4 regions of the Aeribacillus sp. FSL K6-3256 genome follow, and region 4 is predicted to be linked to each of the others. Evidence: predicted binding sites of a transcription regulator. Region 4 holds the regulator's gene; each other region holds the start of a gene.
What was found. The regulator Rex, encoded in region 4, represses fermentation and respiration genes when NADH is low (regulators of the CRP and FNR family bind a similar motif). The targets are predictions, from matches to a motif close to TTGTGAAATATTTCACAA.
Positions count from the first base shown of each region.

Region 1: the regulator Rex is predicted to act here: its motif matches at 2,066-2,083, upstream of NSQ84_RS16265 (DUF3147 family protein).
Region 2: the regulator Rex is predicted to act here: its motif matches at 2,831-2,848, upstream of NSQ84_RS18025 (lactate permease LctP family transporter).
Region 3: the regulator Rex is predicted to act here: its motif matches at 2,869-2,886, upstream of NSQ84_RS09080 (DUF2249 domain-containing protein).

Region 1 is NZ_CP150188.1:3,375,925-3,381,572, forward strand. Features, by position in the region: one part of gene NSQ84_RS16255 (IS3 family transposase) at 1-813, opposite strand, end outside; one part of gene NSQ84_RS16255 (IS3 family transposase) at 813-1,089, opposite strand; gene NSQ84_RS16260 (DUF3147 family protein) at 1,241-1,624, opposite strand; gene NSQ84_RS16265 (DUF3147 family protein) at 1,640-1,987, opposite strand; partial or broken gene NSQ84_RS16270 (phosphomannomutase/phosphoglucomutase) at 2,450-2,803, opposite strand; partial or broken gene NSQ84_RS16275 (IS3 family transposase) at 2,804-2,908, shown strand; gene NSQ84_RS16280 (efflux RND transporter permease subunit) at 3,365-3,709, shown strand; partial or broken gene NSQ84_RS16285 (efflux RND transporter permease subunit) at 3,946-4,530, shown strand; gene NSQ84_RS16290 (efflux RND transporter permease subunit) at 4,563-4,745, shown strand; gene NSQ84_RS16295 (zinc ribbon domain-containing protein) at 4,987-5,418, shown strand; gene rlmD (23S rRNA (uracil(1939)-C(5))-methyltransferase RlmD) at 5,558-5,648, opposite strand, start outside.
Region 2 is NZ_CP150188.1:3,755,587-3,761,234, reverse strand. Features, by position in the region: gene NSQ84_RS18040 (HAMP domain-containing sensor histidine kinase) at 96-1,178, opposite strand; gene NSQ84_RS18035 (response regulator transcription factor) at 1,175-1,855, opposite strand; partial or broken gene NSQ84_RS18030 (ATP-binding cassette domain-containing protein) at 2,045-2,257, shown strand; gene NSQ84_RS18025 (lactate permease LctP family transporter) at 2,887-4,503, shown strand; gene NSQ84_RS18020 (L-lactate dehydrogenase) at 4,535-5,482, shown strand.
Region 3 is NZ_CP150188.1:1,900,158-1,905,805, forward strand. Features, by position in the region: gene NSQ84_RS09065 (molybdenum cofactor guanylyltransferase) at 1-364, opposite strand, end outside; gene NSQ84_RS09070 (MogA/MoaB family molybdenum cofactor biosynthesis protein) at 370-870, opposite strand; partial or broken gene moaA (GTP 3',8-cyclase MoaA) at 881-1,848, opposite strand; gene NSQ84_RS09080 (DUF2249 domain-containing protein) at 2,948-3,181, shown strand; gene NSQ84_RS09085 (DUF2249 domain-containing protein) at 3,186-3,413, shown strand; gene NSQ84_RS09090 (hypothetical protein) at 3,400-4,647, shown strand; gene NSQ84_RS09095 (metal-sulfur cluster assembly factor) at 4,693-4,995, shown strand; gene NSQ84_RS09100 (hypothetical protein) at 5,456-5,578, opposite strand.
Region 4 is NZ_CP150188.1:393,372-399,019, reverse strand. Features, by position in the region: gene groES (co-chaperone GroES) at 1-45, opposite strand, end outside; gene NSQ84_RS02070 (type II CAAX endopeptidase family protein) at 294-1,025, shown strand; gene NSQ84_RS02065 (YdiK family protein) at 1,030-1,233, shown strand; gene tatC (twin-arginine translocase subunit TatC) at 1,326-2,072, opposite strand; gene NSQ84_RS02055 (twin-arginine translocase TatA/TatE family subunit) at 2,095-2,268, opposite strand; gene NSQ84_RS02050 (redox-sensing transcriptional repressor Rex) at 2,283-2,924, opposite strand; gene NSQ84_RS02045 (ABC-F family ATP-binding cassette domain-containing protein) at 3,236-5,158, shown strand; gene tsaD (tRNA (adenosine(37)-N6)-threonylcarbamoyltransferase complex transferase subunit TsaD) at 5,433-5,648, opposite strand, start outside.

The sequences.
Region 1 (5,648 bases), 810 kb from region 4:
AGATGTCATTCTGAACCATTTGTTTTACAATAGAGTTAGTGAGATTTTGTTTTTCTTGTGAATAGAATGTTTCAGCCTTTAATGAAGAATGAAACGATTCTATTACGGCATGATCATGGCAGTTTCCTTTACGGGACATGCTCGTGGTAATGCCTTTTTCTTTGGCTAAATGTTGAAAAGCATAAGACGTATAGACCGCCCCTTGATCGCTATGGAATAACACTTGTTTTGGTTGTCGCTCGTTTACGGCCATTTCTAGTGTCTTTAACACTAGCTGAACATTCTGTCGGTCGCTGATTTGATAGGCAATAATCTCATGATTGTATAAATCCATAATGGTTGACAAGTAAAGCATCGAAGTACCAAACGGCAAATAAGTGATATCCGTTACCCACTTTTCATTTGGTTGAGAAGCCGTAAAATCACGGTTTAAACGATTCGGTACGATGATTTTACTTTCTCCATTGATCCAATTTTGACGTTTTTTCTTCACACGGCATTGAAGATTCCGTTTTTGCATGATTTTTTGTACGGTTTTGCGATTCAACTTGATTCCATATTTAAGCCGTAGGACTTCTCTTACCTTGCGATGACCATAACGATAATGATTCTTTACACAAATTTCTTGAATCAACCGTTCTAACTCTGATTCCATCATGAACTCTTCCCATTTCTTTTCCCATCGATAATATGTCGATCTTGGAATTCCTAAACAAGAACAGATAAGGGTAACAGGATATCTGTCTTTTAACTCTCTTACAACTTGGACCACTACTTCTGGCACCATCTTCTCTCGAGTTCCTTGTACTTTTTTAGGATTTCCAATTGTGCTTCTAGCTGACGGTTTTGCATTTTGAGCTGCTCCATTTCATTTAATTCCTGTGCCCCTTTCCCCCATACATATTGCTTCCCTACAGGCTGAGAAAACCGATGAGTTTCACCATGTTTATACCATCTCATCCATGTCTTGATCTGCGTCTTATTTTTAATCCCTAACGTCTCCATAATTTCTCGGTTGGTATACCTTGCTCGTTTCATCTCGATAGCTTTCCACTTGATCTCCTCTGGATAATGAACTCTTGTCCCCATAAGACAAACACCTCCACAAATCGAAGTAAGTTACATTCGATTCAGGAGGTATTTTTTCCTTGTCCCATTTTACTGGGTCACTTCAGTATCGTGCCAGGTTTCTATATTCGCTACTCATGGTTCCATTGGCTTTTTGCTCTGCGCCTCTTTATCAATGTTGCGACTTGATGCTTGATACTCTGCTTTCCTTTTTATGATCTCGCATGTATACAAGGAATAACGAACTTGCAAACCATGTAATTAAACCAAAAATAAAACTTCCCCACCAATTGTGTGTAAATTGCAGGGAAAATAGCACAGCTAATACACAAATAAAACAACCGACCATTCCATAAACTGATCCTTGCGCTGTTTTTGCTGCTTCTTTAGATCCGTTCTTCGTGCCAACCATCATCACGGCAACGACCATAACGGCTGGGAATGCCGCGAAAATCCCCCCGATAACTTTCCATGGCAACAGTTTTGCCGCTTCATAACTTAGTACAACTGCAGAGCCACCAAATAAAAAACGGAAAAATAAATCACGTCCGTCCATAAAAATCACCTTAACTTAGAAATATCTTGAAATAAAAGCATAAGCAATGGAAACAAGAAACCATCCAGCTAGCGATTGTGCAAGCCCGCGTTTCCAACCTTGCTTAGTGCAAAGATAAACGACCGCTATTGCACACATAATATTCATGAACATCCCGACAACTGCCCCTTGGGATAGAACAATCGACTTTTCCACTAGCTCACCGCCTTTTACATCTAAGCGAAGTGTCAATAATGCCGCGAAAAATACAGCAGGAAAGGCCGCAAAAATTCCTCCGACTTTTGATCCTAATTTTCTTGAGATAATGGTAGAAGCGACGACCGCGCCTCCGCCTAATAAAAATCGAATAACAATTCCACTCATCGATAATATCTCCAAGATAGATTCATCCTTTCTTTGGCGACCAATCTAGCGGAATAAATATTATTTTTGTATATTTATTTGTGAATATTTTCACGTATATATTGTAAACGATGATAGTACAAACATTTGTGAACTTTTATTTAATTTTTTGATTGTAACGCTTACACTTCCAAAGTTGTGGCAAATATTTGAATAAAACTTAATGGTTTCAAAGTCTTTCTTACTTTCAACCACGACACTTGTTGTTTTCATCCTTGTAGTAATATAATTTACAGTAAATCCATTTAGCCATCTTATGAACAACGTAATGCAAGCATTCAAAAGTATGGCAACTGATGATGACAACATTTTTGTTTTCTCTTCTAAATTATAACTGTCAAGAAAGAAAAACGGCGCTGATCCGAATAGCATGAGTTGTTCGGATCAGCGCCGATACGAATCGTAATCCAATTGTGCCCCGCCTCACCATGGGATAGTCAAGTTAAGCGGTGGCTCGCCGAGTGCGTCAGCCAACTTCTGTTTGATGTCGGCTAATGCCTCCGGTGACACGGCTTCAGCGCGCAGAACAAGGATTAGCTGCGTGTTCCACGGACGTACCAGCCCCCAGCCGTCTTTGAACTGAATGCGGGCACCGTCCACGTCCACGACCTCGTGACTGCTCGCAAACCGCTGTTTGACCACGGCGATGGCCTCCGCCTTCTGCTCCTCCGGGCAAGGCATGCGTTTCTCCGGAGTGGCGTGATACCGCGGGACATCTGCAAATAGCTGCGACAGCTTGCGGTCATCGTTGGAGAGTATGCGCAATAGCCGTCCCGCCTCAAAACAGAATTTGTTAAGGGTAGATATTTCGAAAATTTAGACCAATTGAAACTGGAATTAGATGATTATGTTCATTGGTTTAATCATGTTAGAATACATGGAACACCAGAAGGTTCCCTTTACCCGGAAGATATGGATTTCTCCATAACGGACTCTGCTGACCTTGAAAGACTTAATAAAGAAAACTGGAAGATCATTAAAGGGTACTATCCAAAGGTGAAGAATGAGAATAAAAATAATTTAATGTAATGTATCTTCAGCAGCTCTCTTAAGACAAGGTGCGAACTCTTATTTCATTTAAAAAAAGAGGGACTATCCCTTCAAGCAGATTTCTACTTGTGGGTCAGTCCCCTTTTTTATTTGCAAGCTGAACTTCGCAATTTCATTAGAATATTCATCCAAAACCAGAAATGATTATTAAACGGGTAAGTGATATTAGGTTAATTTAAGAAAAACAAGTTGAACTTCCTCCATACCACTTTGGTCTTTTATTTGAAAAGCAATCATAGAAACTTATTTTACCCATTCCAAATATTTTAAAAGGCAGGTTCAATTTTGATGACACGATTAATTGAAGGAGCAATGAAACGGTCGATTTTGATTCTGACATGCGTTGTCCTGATTATGGCATGGGGGGCGTTGTCAGCTTTTCAGATGCAGCGTGATTACCTCCCGCCAATAAACAATACTGCACTTATGGTAACGATACAGGCGGACAACTATCAAGCTGATCAGGTCAAACAGATGATTACCGAAAAAGTCGAGGAAGCTGTCCGATCTGTTGATAAGCTTGACTATATGGAAACAAACTCGTTTGATGGCGGTTTAATGGCGAGCCTCTATTTTCCAGGCCATACCAATATGGAAAAGGCGGAAAATGAAGTAAAGACGGCCGTTGAATAAATCAAATTGCCGGACGGTGTGAAAACACCTTTGGTTACACGGGTCAGTACTAACTCTTTTCCCGTGATGCGATTAAGTTTGACGAGCCAATCAGAAAAAATCGATGAAAATCTGCTGCGAACATCCATTCAGGAAAAAGTTGCTAAAGATATTAACCACGGGTGCCGGGCATGCCGGGTATTTGTTGACTGCAGGGAACAATTTAACAAAATAGAGGTTCAAATGGACAATTATGAATGCCGATCCGTGTTACGAATTGGACCGTAAATAGCGAAGACCTTAAACATGTAAAGATTCCTATTCAAGGCAGAAAGACTGTACCATTACAAGAGGTCGCAAACATTGAGAGAAGTATTATCGATTTACAAACCATCTCTCGAACGGGAGGACAGCCAAGTGTCCTGCTGGATGTATTTAAAACCCCTTCTTCCAACATTACGGATGTAATAGAACGGATAAACAAACGGATCAAAACAATCCCAGAAATCAAATCAGAACAAACGCATCTTTCCATTTTATTGGACTAGGGAAAAGAAATTAATTCTACATTTAAGGGTTTGGTCAAAGAAGGGTTATTGGGCATCGTTTTCTCTGTTATCTGCGTATTATTGTTTTTTAGAAATTTCCGCTCAACGTTGATAATCGCACTATCCTTACCGATTTGTCTTCTGGCCGCCACAGCCATTTTGTAAGCAATGGATGTTAGTTTAAATATTTTAACCATTTCGGGTTTAATTGTGGCGATGGTCAGAGTGGTAGATGATTCGATCGTTGTGATCGATAACATCTACCAAAAAATAGAAAAAATAACTACAAAGTAACTGTAAGGCTTTTGGCGAATGGAGTAGTGAAAATGATTCCAGCGATTGTATCTTCCACTGCGACAACCGTAGCTGTATTTCTGCCTATTTCAATTATTGGCGGGATGATTAGTTCTACATTTATCAGTTTACTAGTTATACCAATTATGTATGAATGGCTGAGCAGGAAAACAATAAAAACAAAGTTTCAGCATCAACAACATCATTCAGCGTAAGGTTCTGGTACAAAAAGAATCAGATAAGCAAATCATTTTGAATATTACCAACTGAATAAATAAACGTCCCAATAGGGTAAATCCTATTGGGACGTTTGTCATATTGTGGAATGAATACCTTTAGAAATTTGAACAAGCCCAAAAGATACTTGATAACAAAGCGCGAAGAGGTAAAGGCAGAACAAAAGCAACCAAACACCATTTTACAAATATTCTTTACTGTGCTGATTGTGGGGCAAGCATGTGGTACAGACATAACCGCAAAGGATATATTTGCGGTAAGTATGCCAAACACGGAAATATAGCTTGTAGCCATCATGCCATTAAGGAACAGCAACTAATTGAAACTATCCTAACAGACCTAAAAAGTATTTACAAAAGTTTCGAACACCTTGATATGGAAAATCAAATAAAAAATAAAGTCCATGAGTTACAGAAAAAGAACGCAGTCCGACTACAAACCATTGAAAAGCAAATACAAAAACAAATGGACTTGAAAAGAAATGCCCTGAAAAAGTTCATCGGTGGAGATATTTCACAGGAAGATTACCACGACTTTGTTTCTATGGTACAAGATAAGTTACAACATCTAGAGATGGAAAAGTCAACGATAAAACAAGTAATGGTTGACAGTCAGTCACCACTGACTTATCAACCATCAGAAAGCAAGTAGATGAATTTCTATCCTTCAAAACCCTTACTACTGAAATGGTGGTTTTACGGTTTATTGAACGGATAGAAGTAGATAAAACCAAAATGTTAAAATTTACTACAAGTTTGCGCCGATTGAGTGTGTAAAAGTTTAAACACGCTCAATCATTTTTTAACACTAGCCGTGAAACGCACTCCACATGCGCCGTATGCGGAAACATGTCGACTGGCTGGACTTCTTTTGTTTCGTAG
Region 2 (5,648 bases), 430 kb from region 4:
TGATTAAACAACTTTCTTTCTCAATGAAACTAGAAGGATACCGTTTTTCAAAAAATGGAATCCTTGTGAAAGTAATTGTAATCTTTTATTCACTTTTATGCGCCAGGATTGTTTATTGGTAATTTTACTTTTATTTCCGTACCTTCTTTAGGTGAACTTTCAACCTGTATATCACCTTTATGCATTTCAATGATTTTCTTTACGATAGAAAGTCCTAATCCACTCCCGCCATTTGATCTGTTTCTTGATGGATCGGCTTTATAGAAACGCTCAAATATGCGCATTTGAACCTCTTTTGTCATCCCAATTCCCGTATCTTTAATGATTACCGCTATACTATCCGTATCGTTTTTCAATATTTTTACCGTTATTGTCCCATGATTTGGCGTAAATTTAATGCTGTTATGGATTAAATTAATCCAAACTTGATCCATCAAGTCTTCATCAGCTCTGATGGTCATTTTATTTAGTGAAACATCCATTTCAAGGTCTTTATTTCTCCATTGTGGTTCCATCGAAAGGATCACTCTGCGTAATTGTTGGTCTAGACGATAAGTTTTTGGTTGAAACGGCGGATGAGCTGACTCTAATGAAGTCAGCTTTAACAGATTTTCGCTTAGCTTTGACAGCCGAATACTTTCTACCTCAATGATTTGCAGGTATTGTCTGCGTTCTTCAGGAGATAAATGGTCATTTTTTAAGGCATGAGCAAATCCTGAAATGGATGTTAAAGGTGATTGGATTTCATGAGAAACATTGGAAATAAACTCTTGGCGCATTTGTTCCATTTCGCCAAGCTGCTTTGCCATATGTGTAATACTTTCTGCTATTTCATAAAAAGGATGATTTCGATTCCCAATCTCTTCTTTGTAGAAAGAAAGATCAATATTAAAATTCCCTTGAGCCATGTTTTTCATGGCATCAATCATAGGACGGAAAAAAAGGCTCTGCTTTTTTTGAATAAAGCCAATTTTAGAAATACCGTACATGATAAGGCCAAAGAGGAAAAATCCTAAAAATGAATCAATAATATACCTCGCATAGAAAGATATACGATTAATTGAAAAAATATGGAAAAGCGATGAGGTGATGAAAAACGACGCTGTCCAGCATAAAAATAACAGGAGTAAAATGGCTAAAACCTCGCCGCTTTTTTTTAAAAACTTGATGATTTTCATTTTTTCACCTCTAAACGATAACCGAGCCCGCGAATCGTCGTAATTTTAAAAGGATAGTTCTCATCTGAAAAACGCTGACGAAGACGTTTAATGTGAACGTCTACAGTTCGCTCATCCCCTTCGTAGTTATACCCCCAAATATCCTCTATCAACTGCTCTCTTGAAAAGGTTTTACCAGGATGTGCTACAAGCTTATATAAAAGTTCAAATTCCTTAAGTGGCAGTGTGATCTCGTTCCTGCCGTCAAACACTTGGTATGTAGAGCGATCAAGCTCAAAATTTCCAATATTCACCTTATTGGAAATAATGATTTGGTAACGTTTGAGTAATGCCTTTATTCTAGCAAGCAATTCAGCTGGATGAAATGGTTTCACCAAATAGTCATCTGCCCCAAGATTAAAGCCTTTTACTTTTTGGGCTGTTTCTCCCTTTGCAGTCAGCATCAAAATCGGAAGAGAATCAGAATAATAAGTTCTAATGTTCTCGCAAAGGTCCCAGCCATCCATATTTGGCATCATGATATCAAGAATGATGAGATCGACTTTTTCTGAATCAAGCAAGGATAACGCATCTTTCCCGTCCTCAGCCTCAAGAATCGTAAAGCCTTCATCGGACAAGATAACCCGAATCAATTTACGAATATGAGGGTCGTCGTCTACAATTAAAATTTTTGCCATGACTTTTCACTCCTTTTTCAAAGTGATGATCAATTTTACGTCCTTAAAAACTATTTAATTTTTATAGTATACTCCTTTTTTATGAACTAAATATGAATAAAAGAGTAGAAAGCCTTTTGATTTGAAAGTTTATATTCAGTTCATAAATGACTGTTACTATGGATGCAGTTATAGAGGAGGTATGTGGAAATGAAGCATTTACACCGAACATTGCCAGACAATGTTGATTGGGCCATTGAAACGCACGGACTCATTTAAAACTTTTGGAGAAAAATGTGCGGTTGATGGCGTAAATTTGAATGTGCGCGCTGGTACAATCTACGGCGTGCTTGGGTTAAACGGGGCAGGTAAGACTACCATAGTCGGAATGCTGCGACTTTATTGCGGCCGGACGTAGGTTCGATTGTAGATGTTTTAAACATTTGCATTTGGAATAAATGAAAGATCTTCAAAAGAGGTGGTCTAGGGGAGTTATTTTCCTCAATGTGAATATATGTAGTTATAATCAAATAGACAAGCCATTCAATATTTTTTATAACTTGTCTTTTACTTTTCTTACGACTATCGAAAATCAGTAATACAGATAGATAGAGGAGAGGTTAAGCTCTACTCCGTAATTTTAGTTGACTTCATTAAATTATTGTATAAACTCTTTAACTTTTTATTTTTTTACAAAAGTAAATGTCGATCACTAGCTGTAGATGTATGGCTAAAATTTTCATTTTATAAAATAGTAAGTTTAGTCGTCCTCATCACTTTTCATCTAGTTAATTATTATATTTTTATATTAAATTTTAAAGATTATCTAACCCTCTTATTCCTTCATAAATGATTTTCTCCTTTTTATTATTACTTTACTCGACATGTCTCAAAAGTTCATATTTTTTTCATATATATTGTGAAAAATTTCACAAATAGATGTTATACTAACTTTGTAAGCAAAATAAATAATTTAGGGGGAGGTTGTAATACATATTGTGAAATATTTCACAAAATCATTTCATTGATTTTAAAGTAAGGGGCTGAACAAGATGCATGTATGGGAGCAAGTTTATAATCCATTGGGAAATATATGGCTTTCAGCTATTATAGCTGCCGTTCCGATCATCGTTTTTATTGTTTTGCTGACAGTATTTAAATTAAAAGGCTATATAGCAGGGCTTTTCAGCATAATTGCTGCAGGCATTTTTGCCGTCTTTATTTATAAAATGCCTGCAATCTTAGTTTTGATGTCTGCGATATATGGAATTTTAGTCGGTTTATGGCCAGTAGCATCAATCGTATTTGCTGCTATTTTCCTTTATAAAATAACAGTAAAAACCGGAAAATTTGCCATTATTGAAAAAAGTATTTCTTTTATTACAGTGGATCAAAGATTGCAAGTTCTTATTGTGGCATTCTCATTTGGGGCATTTTTAGAAGGAGCTGCAGGATTTGGAGCACCCGTTGCCATAACGGCAGCCATTTTAGTAGGGCTTGGATTTAGTCCGTTATATGCAGCTGGTCTTTGTTTGATTGCAAACATAGCAGGCGGTGCATATGGAGCAATGGGGATTCCGGTAACTGTTCCCGCCCTCCTTACAAATTTGGATGGTCTAGTTGTGGGAAGATATACAGCATTGATCCTTCCTGCATTAAGTATTGTCGTAGCATTCCTGCTGATATTTATCATTGATGGATTCAAAGGAATTAGACAAACCTTCCCAGCCATTTTAGTAAGCGGGGGTTCATTTGGGCTTACACAGGCACTTGTTCTCACTTTTTTAGGGGCAGAACTAGCAGACATCTTTGCAGCGATTGTGAGCTTAGTAGTATTAACTTTATTTTTACAAGTATGGAAACCTAAAGAAATTTACCGTGTAAATAGAGAGAAAGCGGTAGATAAGCAAATTAAGTATTCTTTTGGGAAAATCGCTTATGCTTGGCTGCCATTTGTATTTTTAACCATATGTGTTACTTTGTTTAATCTACCATTTTTTAAAAAATTATTTCTCCCAGGCGGCCTTTTAGAAAAGCTAGTGTTGTTGTTTCCAATTCCAGGATTGGACAACTTAGTTATAAAACATGCACCAATTGTGACGCAAGATGCTCCAATGGCTGCGGTATTTAAGTTGGATTTATTTTCATCTACGACAACAGCGATTGTAATGACAATCATTGTCGCAAGCATTCTTTTTCGCTGCAGCAATAAGCAGCTTAGAGAAATCGCAAAAGAAACTTCAAAAGAATTAGTATCACCTGTTCTAACCATTTGCAGTGTACTTGCTTTTGCTTATATTTGTACTTACTCTGGCATGTCATCAACATTAGGCTTAGCATTTGCTTCAACAGGTAAGGTATTTCCTTTATTCTCGCCAGTGCTGGGGTGGTTAGGAGTATTTTTAACAGGATCTGTTGTAAACAGCGGTTCCTTATTTGCTCCACTTCAAGCTGTCACTGCTTCACAAATTGGAATAGCACCTGAAACGATGGTTGCTGTCAATGTAATGGGTGGTACAATGGCTAAAATGATTTCACCTCAATCAATTGCTGTTGCAGCTGCGGCAGTTGGATTAGCAGGAAAAGAAAGTGATTTATTTAAAGTGACAATAAAATATAGTTTATGTTTGCTTGCTGTAATTGGATTAGTTAGCTGGCTACTATTTTAATCATATAACATTTTAAGGAGGATGTATAACTATGAATAAAGAAAAAGTAAATCGTGTTGTAATCGTTGGAACAGGAGCTGTAGGCTGCAGTTATGCCTATTCACTAATTAATCAGGGGGTCGTTGAGGAATTAGTTTTAATTGATATAAATGAAGCAAAAGCTGAAGGCGAGGCGATGGATCTTAATCATGGAGTGCCGTTTGCACCTTCGCCAATAAAGGTATGGAGCGGTTCTTATCAAGATTGCGCAAATGCGGACTTAGTTGTTATTACTGCGGGATTGGCACAAAAACCAGGTGAAACCCGATTGCAATTAGTTGAGAAAAATACGCGAATATTTAAACAAATTATCAAAGAGATTATGAAAAGTGGATTTAATGGCATATTTTTAGTGGCAACAAATCCGGTAGATATCTTAACTTATGTCACTTGGAAGGAGTCAGGACTGCCAAAGGAACGCGTCATTGGTTCAGGAACAGTCTTAGATTCTGCACGTCTAAGATTTGAATTAGGGAAGTATTTCAATGTGGATACAAGAAATATTCATGCAATTATCATAGGGGAACATGGAGATACCGAGCTTCCAGTTTGGAGCCATGCCAAGATCGGAATAGAGAATCTTGATGATGTTTTAGAGAGAAAGAAAGATTTAAAGAAAGAATGTTTAGAGGAAATCTTCGTAAACGTCCGTGACGCTGCTTATCATATCATTGAGCGAAAAGGGGCGACATACTATGGAATAGGAATGTCCCTTGTCCGAATTACAAAAGCAATTCTTAAAAATGAAAATAGTATCCTGACAGTATCTTCCTATCTAGAAGGTGAATATGGACAAAATGATGTATATATTGGAGTACCTGCCAAACTTAATCGTAACGGTGTTCAAGAAATAATCGAAATTGAACTAAACGAAAAGGAAAAAGAACAATTTAATTATTCCGTTTCAGTGCTAAAAGAAACGATAAAATCTGTCATTTAATCCAGCGACATGCTCTGTAGTGACCCTTGTATCGGGAACGTTTAGGAAACAAGGATTGGGAAAACCAATTTACGATTACTAACTGCTGCGAGGCTTGTTAGGATGAAAAACTCAACAGCTTTCCAAGGATATGGGATGGTCATAATGACCGCGTTTTTCTAAGGCT
Region 3 (5,648 bases), 1.5 Mb from region 4:
GAACAATCGCTTCACAACCGTCATTTCTGTATAATTGTAATTTTTTCAACAAATGCGCATTGATAAAAGGAGTATCACAAGGTAAAACGATATACCATTCGGATTTGAATTGGGACATAACGGAATAAATGCCGGCAAGAGGTCCTTTTCCTTGATACAATTCGAGATCTTGAATATATGTCAGCTGGTTCCTTTGCAGCCATTTCGTATCTATTTCAGGATGTATGACAACAACCACGTCTTTTGTGATACATTGCAGCGCTTCGATACTATATAAAATAAATTCCTTTCCATTTCTTTTCGCAAATGCTTTCGGTTGCCCAAACCGTTTCGACTGTCCTCCTGCCAGCACAATCCCGATCATCTTGTTCACTGACGATTCATCTCCCAAACAAGATGGCGAAGTTCCGGCAAAATCAGCTTTTCCATGGCAAGACGAACCGCATTTGTCGATCCCGGCATGCAAAAAATGACTTTTTGTCCAATTGAACCGGCAAGCGCTCGACTAAGCATGGATGCGCTTCCAATTTCTTTATAGCTTAAATAACGAAACAATTCCCCAAAACCAACCATTTCTTTGTCAAGCAATTCTTTTACCGCTTCAACCGTCACATCCCGTTTTGTAAAACCAGTCCCGCCGTTCAATAAAAAAACATCAATTTCGTCAGAAGCCTCTTTCACAGCAGATTGAATGGCTTCCCGTTCATCTTTCACAATCTCGTAATCTATTATTTCCATTTGTTCTCTCGTTAATAATTCGATGATTAATGCACCGCTTTTATCCGTATCCTTCGTTCTCGTATCAGAAACGGTGATCACTTTGCAGCGAACAGGGTCATTTGCCTTGCTGCGATGTTCAGATACACTCATCAATCACACCTCACCCGCCAATATAAGACATTTCCACACGTCTGTTTGCAGAAAGAGCATTGATCCTTCCTCTTTCTTCGGAATAACGATCGTCCCGAGCCTGCCAAACACGGGTGATCTCATCCAATATTTCTTCACCGCTTGCTCCCTTTCGCATTTTAACTAATAAATCAACGCCGTTTGAGGCAAATAGCATGTATACTTTTTACCGTCAGCTGATAGGCGCATTCGCGTCAATCATAACAAAAAGCTCCTGATAAGGAAGAAATAAAACCGCCTTCCACATCCGTACCTCGGTATCGATACCTTTTAGGAACCTCGCCAAAAACGTTGACTGAACTGGTTTAAGAGGTATTTCTTGGTGAATCATATCATGAACTTCTTTGCTCGTCAAAACTTCGTCCATTTTCCAACCGTTTAAGGTTTCGACATCCATATATTCGATGAAGCGGATCGTCATTCCTTTTTCTTCAAAAAAACGAGCCATCGGTAAAATTTCGCTCTCATTTATTCCTTTTACAACCATGTTCACCTTTACGGCCAGACCTTGTGCAACCGCTTCTTCAATTCCTCTAACAATTTCCTCAGACTTTGCATTACCTCCGTTCATTTTAGAAAAAATTTCGTTATTTAAAGCATCTAAACTGACATTGATCCGGTTCATGCCCGCTTTTTTAAACGCTTGGCATATGATATTAAAAATATCCGTTAATGGTCAATGAAACGTCTTGAAGATCTTGAATATTTTTTAACATCGATATTAGTACATCAATGTCCTTTCGTCCCTCCGGTCAGACGAATTTTTCGAATGCCTAAACGTAAAGAGGCTGGCCAAACGATATATTTCTTGAAACGTCATTAGTTATTCCCGTTTTATAAAAGAATACTGTCTTCCTTCCATTTCAGCATACAGTATACACAACGAAAATTACATCGGTCTGTCACCGAAATGCGCAAATTCAATAAAGGGCGGTTAATTGATCTCGCAACATCTTCCTCTCCTTATACATTCATTCTTCATATGTTACAGACAAGATAAACAATAGAATGAGATCTCTGTCACATAAATTCGAATGATCATAAAAGGTTAAATTAATTGTAAAAAAAATTTTCTGAAAAAGAAACCTATTTGGAATACATTTTGCCAATTTATCATTTTTTTATGGCTAACATGATGGGGCTCTATATAATGAATTGAGAAAGCAAAATAGATACACAAAAAATATTTTACGATTTCGGCAAACGGAGGCTTTCATAATAGAATCAGCAGTTTTCATTATGGACAATGTACCAATGCTTGGCGACTTGATGGAAAGAATGGTTATTATATTAGAAAACCGTTCATCCATCAACAGGATCTTCTTAGCTTTTTCCATTTAGGGTCACCTGTCGAGAATCCGTCCAGACTCGAAAAAACTCAAAGTTGATTGAAAAAAAGATACTATCGAAAAACAACTGATAGAAAAATCATTAAAGAAAACCGCCGGCAACAAATCCAAAGCTTCCTGAGAATTAGGGATTTCACAAGTTACACTTTACAATAAGATGAAAAAATACCAGCTACCTAAATAGATGAACAACTTCTCAATCGTTTTCGAGAATGGCATTAACTTGGTTTACGCCCCGCTTTTTTCTTCTAGCACACTTTTCAGGCAACCATCTTTTTGATGTCAATGACATACTTTCAATGTTAGAATGATCTTTTTGCAATAGCGCTTTGCGGGTTAGACGTATTTTTCGCACAATGGCCGCTGACCATATTAGCAAAGAAATAAATTTCCCTACATGCCATCAGCTGTTTCCGCTTTAAAAACACACACTCTCCTTTCTATTTCAAGCAAAACAATATCCTTAGCGAAATGGTACCGATCTTTCATTGAAAACTGAAACATTTTCTAATGATGTTGTAACATCTTCCCTTCCCTCAATTGGAAGGATATATGCCAATACGGCATCACGAATCAATTATTCATAAACTTTTCAAAAGTGATGCCGATGAAGTGAAGCAAATCACAAATTGCGGGAATTGTTTTTACTATGATGAACATTGATAAAAAAGATGGAAAGGAGAATATGGATGGGAAAAACTGTTGAATTAGATGTTCGCGAAGATTTAAAGAAGAAATTAGAGCCGTTTCAAAAAATCATGGCGGCCATTCAGCCTCTTGCACAAGGAGATGTATTTATTTTACACGCTCCGTTTAAACCTGTTCCGCTTTTTCCTATCATGAAGAAAAAAGGGTTTTCTTATCAAGCGGAAAAAATAGAGGATAAACATTGGAAAATTACCTTTGTTAAAACGGAGGAATGAAAAAATGATACTGGATAATCGCGGCTTAGAGCCCCCACAACCGATGATGCGGACTTTAACGGCATTAGCAAAATTAAAAAAAGGAGAAGCGTTGAAAATTATTAATGACCGCCGCCCGATGTTTTTATTTGAACAGCTTGACGATCTCGGTTATACCTATCAAACGCAAAAGCGCAGTGATGGAAGCTATGAAATAACGATTGAAAAGAAGGATGACGATGATGACGGCTAATCATACTTATGAAACGAATATTCGAATCCCTTTTTCGTTTATTATTTTTGGCTTGCTGGCGTTTTTCCTTTCTCAAATTCTTTTATTTCTGTCAACTCGTCAGCTTTCAACCGGAGAAATGCGCCTTCCTGTCGTATTGTCAGCTGTCCATTTATTAGTGATTGGCTTTGCTTTAATGACAGCCATGGGGGCCATGTATCAGCTTGTTCCAGTCGTGTTTTTAACCCCGATATGGAATGAATCATTTGCTTTTATCCAAATGGTCGTCACGTCATTAGGAATACTATCTTTTAGCATCAGCCTGGCCTTTAATATTCAAATGGCTATATTTTCAGGCTTGCTTCTTACTTGCGGGATTGTAATGTTTTTATGGCAGATGTTCATGACATTAAAAAAACAGAAGAAAAGAACGGTCATCACTTTATTTGTTGGTACTGCCCTCATTTGTTTGCTCTTAACGATCGGGCTCGGATTGACGCTTGCCTATCATTTTTGGAGCGGCAGACAATTAATCGATCATGATTTGATTTTCAAAGCACATATATTGCTGGGATTTTCCGGCTGGTTTACACTTCTTATCTTCGGATTTTCTTACAAAATGGTTCCGATGTTTTCATTGGCGCATCATTTTTCAATGAACACGGCCCGATATGTCTACATTTTTTATATAAGCGGTCTTGTGTTAACTTTCATCAGTTTTATAACGGCAAATGACCGGTTGTTATCAGCAGGGCTTCAATTGATGGCTGTCGGATATGGGTTGTTTGCATACCATATGTTTGCCATTTTAAAGAAAAGGATGAAGAAAAAGCTGGATAAACCTTTTCTGTTTGCTCTTTTGGCCATTGTTTTTGGAGTCATCCTGCATATAGCGGCGGCCGGTTTTTCTTTTGAAAGTGAAATCCATTCCCGCATCTTTTCCATCATCATCTACTGTTATCTGTTCGGCTGGATTGTATTAAGCATCATTGGCTACTTATATAAAATTGTTCCTTTTCTATGGTGGACACACCGGTATAGCAAAAAAATCGGCAAAGAAGCGGTGCCGACTTTGAAACAAATGATAAATGAAAAATGGATTGTGATGGAATGCTGTTTATTTGTTGCGAGTCTTATCGGCATGATCGCTGCTCTTGCCTCTTCAAGTACTGGTCTATTTTATCTTGCTCAAGGAGGAGTGGTGCTGTTTTCTGGATTATTTGCCTGTACGATTGGCTCCGTATTGCTGAAATAAAAAAATGAGGGAACGATTTACTGAAATATAAAGGGTGATGTTACAATGGAAATAAAAGCAAAGATCTTGGAAAAACTGCAAAACGTTTTAGATCCTGAATTGGGAATTAATGTTGTTGATTTAGGACTGATCTATAAGATTGAAGTAAAAGACGGAACTGCATTCATTTTAATGACATTGACTACACCCGGCTGTCCGTTGCACGACTCAATAGCAGGCGGTGTGAAACGCGCGTTGCGTGATATTGAAGGCATTCAAGACGTAAATGTCCAAATCACTTGGAATCCGCCTTGGTCCCCTGATAGAATGAGCGAAAAAGCATTAAGGCAGCTAGGGTTCCTTTCCTAAACGTTTTTCAAAGACTGTTCCTTTCCTGAAAGGGACAGCTTTTTTTATGAAAGAAGTCCCAATTATTTTGGTGTTTTTGGCTCTTCTTCCAGCTCCCAAACAAACGGCATCACATTTAAAATTTTCGTTTAATCGTTTCCCAGCCAAAAAAATCCCCTTCCAGGAAAATCTTTTTACAAATGCTGTCTTCCTGCAGGGGATAATCGCTGTTCCTTGTTTTTCCAGAGGTGTCAACCAAAAAAAATGTAACTGAAATTGCAAATGACGTTCGTCCATTCCAATGAAAAAGCTCAAAATATCGTCATTCCGTAAGAATTGGCAAAACTGACGCCAACTATGGGACAATTAAAAATAATAAAAGCAAAGAATACATTTACCGTCGGCCATACCGGTCAGTAAATTCCGAGTGGAATTCGCATGACAGAACCTTGCAAGACGGGTTGGCAACTTAGATGCTTTTTTATGTTGCTGTCAGGTTATAAATATCTTGGAACGTACTTGCTAACGGAGATAAAATTCGCCATACGGCAAATGCAAATGTCATGGCTAAAGTGGTGACTGGCAGTAATGCTTTTTGTTTCACCAAAATCCCCCTCCTAAACAGATGAATGGTGCCATCATCTGTACCATAAAAATAGGCGGGGAATGTTTGT
Region 4 (5,648 bases):
TTCAACAAGTTCAATTACAACGCGATCACCTAATGGCTTTAACAAGGGAAACAACCTCCTCAAATATCTTTTGAGATTTTCAAAATTTATTCCTTATTCATTATTAGCACTCATTGCTATCGAGTGCTAACACCAATTATTATATTAAAGAAACCTCCTCTATTTTTCAAGTCTCTTTTAAAAAAATTTTAACATCCTCCATTAAGTGCTTACCTTGTCAAAATTGTTTTTCTTTCTTAAAACCATTGTGTGTTAAAATAGTCATATGAATCTTTTATAAAGGAGAACTATTCGTGAAAAAGCAATATTGGTGGATCATCATTACGTACATCATTATGCAGCTCTCATCCTATATTGGAGTTCCCCTTTTTTATGAACTGGGTGTTGGCGACGATGAAAATCTCAATGCAGGACTTTTTCAAGCGCAAGCATATTGGTCGATTACAAGTTTTACTGCTGCGTTCGTCATTATTTTATTTCTCCTTCGTCATGAACGGAAAAATAATGTCCGGATTGAAAAAGCTTCTTTCGGCGAATCTGCCATATGGGCTGTTTTCGGAGTTTTTTTAGCTTTTTTCATTCAAACAATCGTTGGCAATATTGAAATATATGTACTTAAAGTTAATCCGATGTCGGAAAATACTCAAGTTATTATGGATTTAATTGAAGCAACGCCTTATTTGATTATTGTCACATCAATAATAGGACCGATTATTGAAGAAATTATCTTCCGAAAAATTATTTTCGGGGTGATTTATCAAAAAACGAATTTTTGGATCGGCGCGCTTGTCAGCTCGCTATTGTTCGGCATCGTGCATGGGGAACCTGAACTTTTATTGCGTTATACAGCAATGGGGTTTACGTTCGCTTTTTTATATTATAAAACAAAACGCATATTAGTCCCTATTTTTGCCCATACAATGATGAATACAATCGTAGTCATCATTCAAACAATTTATCATGATGAGATTGAAAACATGATGAAGCAAATGGAACAAATACAAATCATTATTGGAGGCAGCTAAGATTATGAATTTTCATCCCGTTTCCATGGGACTCTTCTATTTTATCATGGGAGTTCTATTTACATATTTAGCAATTCATCATGCTGAAAATGGTATGTGGACAGCTACAAATATGATTTTAATGATTTTAGCCACGTTTGATTTTGCTGTTTCCATCCGCATGTTCACTTTCTCATATAAAATTCGGAAAGCAAAAAACAACCGATGAGGTGTAATGATATTATCCCTCTTGTGTAGACAGTAGGAAAAAAGCCTATACTGTCTTCACAAGAGGGATATGTTTATAACAGCCCATCGGTTTTACTTTTGATCTGATTCTTTTATTTGAGAAGACTGTGCTTTTTTGTAAGCAAATCTTGAAACAATGATACTTATTTCATACAAAATGAATAGCGGAATCGTGACCATTAAATGCGACACAATTTCAGGCGGCGTAATAATCGCTGCGATAACAAGCAATACAAAATACGCATATTTTCTAACCTTTGCCAAAAACGCCGGATTGATGATCCCGAGTCTTGTTAAAAACATAATGACAACGGGAAGCTGAAACAACAGTCCGAAAGGCAATGTTAACTGCAGCAGGAAACGAAAGTATTCATTTATTCCTATCATTTGTTGAATGTTTAAATCATTGGAAAGCCGCCCCATAAAATCGATGACAAAAGGAAACAAAATAAAATAAGAGAAGCTTATTCCTAAAAGAAATAAAGCAACCGACAACGGTATATAGCTTAATGTGACCCGCCTTTCTTTTTCATACAGTCCTGGGCTGATAAACGCCCAAAGCTGGTACAATAAAACAGGGAAAGTTAGAATTAAAGCAATAATAAATGTAATCTGCATATAAACGATCAATGGATCTGCAGGACGAAAAGCATTTAAGGCGAATTGCTTTGCTTCATCAGTTTGCTGTAAAAAAACAATAATTGGCTTCGCTATGAAAAAGCCAGTAATCATAGCAACGAAAAAGAAAACGACTACAATAATCAGCCGTTTTCTAAGCTCCGCTATATGCTCCAACACGGACATTTTTTTTTCGCTCATCATTATTCATCCATTCTTCTTGCTATTCATTTTTCTTGTTTTCTTCATCATCGTCTGCTAAGCCCTTCGTGGCACTTTTAAACTCCTTTAATGATTCTCCTATAGCTTTTCCAAGCTCAGGAAGTTTTTTCGGCCCGAAAACAAGCAGAGCTGCAAATACAATCAACAGCAAGCTTCCAATTCCAATTGTTGGCATTTAATATCGCTCCTTCAATCTTCATTCGAATAATGTTTTAAAAAATATGCAAGAGCCTGAAGTTCAACAGATAGATCGATATGATGAATCCGAATTTTATCCGGAACATTTAAGCGAGCCGGCGTAAAATTTAAAATGCCTTTTATGCCTTTTTCCACTAACCGATCCGTTATTCCTTGAGCGGCAGTTGCCGGGACCGTTAATATCGCAACAGGCACATCATCAGGCAATTCACTTTCTAGCTGATCCAAATGATAAATTGGAACTCCACCAATTTTCATTCCTACTTTTCGTTTATTAATGTCAAATGCAATAACAATTTGTGTGTTGTTATTTTTTGTAAAATTGTAATTTAAAAAAGCTGTTCCCAAATTTCCGACTCCAATGAGGGCAACTTTGGTCAACTCATCTTGGTCAAGCGTCTTTCTAAAAAATGATAACAAATAATTGACATTATATCCATAACCTTTTTTGCCCAGCGCTCCGAAATATGAAAAGTCCCTTCTAATTGTCGCAGAATCTACTTTTACTGCTTCACTCAGTTCTTGAGAGGAAACACGTTGTTTTCCCGAGGCATGTAAATTTTGCAAAAACCGATAATATAGAGGTAATCTTTTTGCAGTTGCTTGCGGTATCTTAGATTGATCTTGATTCAATGCTCATCCCTCGCAATCCAAAACAACCTGACTAATTTTGTTTTTAACTATGTTTTCTAGCAAGCGGCTGCTCGCCTGTATGAAACAATATCAGACTGATAACGCTTCCATCCTGATCTTCTTCTCCGTCTACATTTCTTTTTATTTGTTTTTTCTCCAAACTCTCCTTATATAAAAACTATACACTATTTTTTTATTCGTGTCTTTTGAACGATTGTTACAATTTCTTGTCCTTTTGTTCATCAGGTCAGTTGCCTGCAGTCAAATATATAGGCTACACTTATTCTAGCAAAGATTGAGGTGAACTATGGATGATTTTATTGCAGTTAAACAAAATCACAAAATATTATGGTGCTGACCTTATTTTATCGAATATTAAGCTGGAAATCCAAACAGGAGATAAAATCGCCGTTGTAGGCCGCAATGGAGCCGGAAAATCAACATTATTGAAAATCATTGCCGGTGAAATGCCCTTTGATTCTGGTGAAATTGTGAAGCCAAAAGATTTAACAATCGGCTATCTGGCACAAAACACAGGATTAGAATCAACTAAGTCGATATGGGATGAAATGCTAACCGTTTTTGAAGAGCTGCGGAACATCGAAGCTGAGCTGCGAAATATTGAACAAAAAATGGCAGCTATCTCCTCAGCTGGAGATTCTCATGCTTTGCAAAGCTTAATGAAGGAATATGATTCACTCCAACATTTATATAAAGAAAATGGCGGATATCAATATGAGGCGGATATCCGTTCTGTGCTGCATGGATTAGGGTTTGCTGATTACGACTATTCAACTAAAATTTCGGTTTTGAGCGGAGGACAAAAAACCCGGTTAGCACTCGGAAAGCTCCTGTTGAAAAAACCGGATCTGCTCATACTCGACGAGCCGACAAACCATCTCGACATGGAAACATTAAACTGGCTCGAACAATATTTACAGCATTATAATGGAGCGGTTCTAATTGTTTCCCATGACCGGTACTTTTTAGATCGCGTTGTCAACACTGTTTATGAAATATCACGAACAGTTTGTACGAAGTATGTTGGGAATTACAGCGCTTATTTAAAACAAAAAGCGGAAGCGTACGAAAGGGAATTAAAACAATTTGAAAAACAGCAAGAAGAAATCGCGCGGATGAAAGATTTTATTCAACGAAACTTAGCAAGAGCATCGACAACGAAACGTGCGCAAAGCAGAAGGAAAATGCTTGAGAAAATGGAAATACTGGACAGGCCCGCTGGGGACGAGAAGTCAGCCAGCTTTTCCTTCGAAATCGAAAAGCAAAGCGGCAATGACGTGTTAAAAGCCATTGATTTGTCCCTTTCCTACGATCAAAAAACTCCGATCGTGAAAAATATTAACTTTTCGATCAACAGGAAGGACTCAATTGCCTTAATAGGGCCAAACGGAGTTGGAAAATCTACCTTATTAAAAACGATCATCAACCGCTTAAAGCCGCTGAGCGGAAAAATTCAGTTTGGATCTAATGTCCAAATCGGATATTATGACCAGGAACAAGCGGATTTGTCTTCATCTAAACGGGTTTTAGATGAATTGTGGGATGACTATCCCGAAAAAACAGAAAAAGAAATCCGAACGGTTTTAGGGAATTTCCTTTTTTCAGGAGATGAAGTGCTGAAAACCGTCTCGTCTTTAAGCGGAGGAGAAAAAGCTCGGCTCGCTTTAGCGAAATTAATGCTAAAAAAAGCTAACTTTCTCATCATGGATGAACCTACGAATCATCTGGATCTCGACAGCAAAGAAGTATTGGAAAACGCTCTGATAAATTTTCCTGGAACAATCTTGTTTGTTTCGCACGATCGTTATTTTATCAACAAAATCGCGACCAAAATTTTTGAATTATCCACAGAAGGCATTGCCGAATATATCGGGGACTATGATTATTACATTGCAAAAAAAGCGGAGATGATCGAGCTTGAACAGTTGAAAGAACCAACTATCGAAACCAAAGAGCAAAAACAAGGAAAATTATCTTATGAACAAGAAAAAATATTGAAAAAAAAGGAACGGCAAAGACAGCGCCGCATTGAAGAACTTGAAAACAAAATAGCAGAAATTGAAGAAGCGATCGCTGAAAACAATGAAATGCTTTGCGATCCAAATATATACCAAGATCATGAAAAAGCTCAAAAACTTCATGATCAAAATGTCATGTTAACGGAACAACTAGATCAGCTGATAGAGGAATGGGAATCACTTCTTTCTGAATAACCGGCTCATGCCGGTTTTTTATTTATTTTGTTTCCTTCAGCATGTTTCTCTCAAACAGTTATCCACATCATTAGTTCCTTACCTTATAATATTTTTCTTATTTGTTCACATTATCCACAACAAACCCCTTTAGTTATCCACATGTTTCACCTTATTTTTTCTTCTTCTATTTCAACGTTTCGTCTTATTTATCCAAAATGAAGATTTTCTTTGTGGATAACCTGTGGTTAAAATAAAAAAATAGGGCCGCTGTTCATTCGACCCTATTTTGCCTTTATATATATGACGTTAATTCCAATCCAGGATGAGCATTCATACGATAATCACCGAAAATTCCTTTTTCATAAAGTACATCAGCGAAAGCTGCAATCATGGCCGCATTATCTGTGCATAAGGACAATGGTGGAATGACAAGGTCGATCCCTTTTTTCTTTTTGAATGCTACCTCCATAGCAGTTCTTAATCCTTTATTCGCCGCTACTCCGCCTGA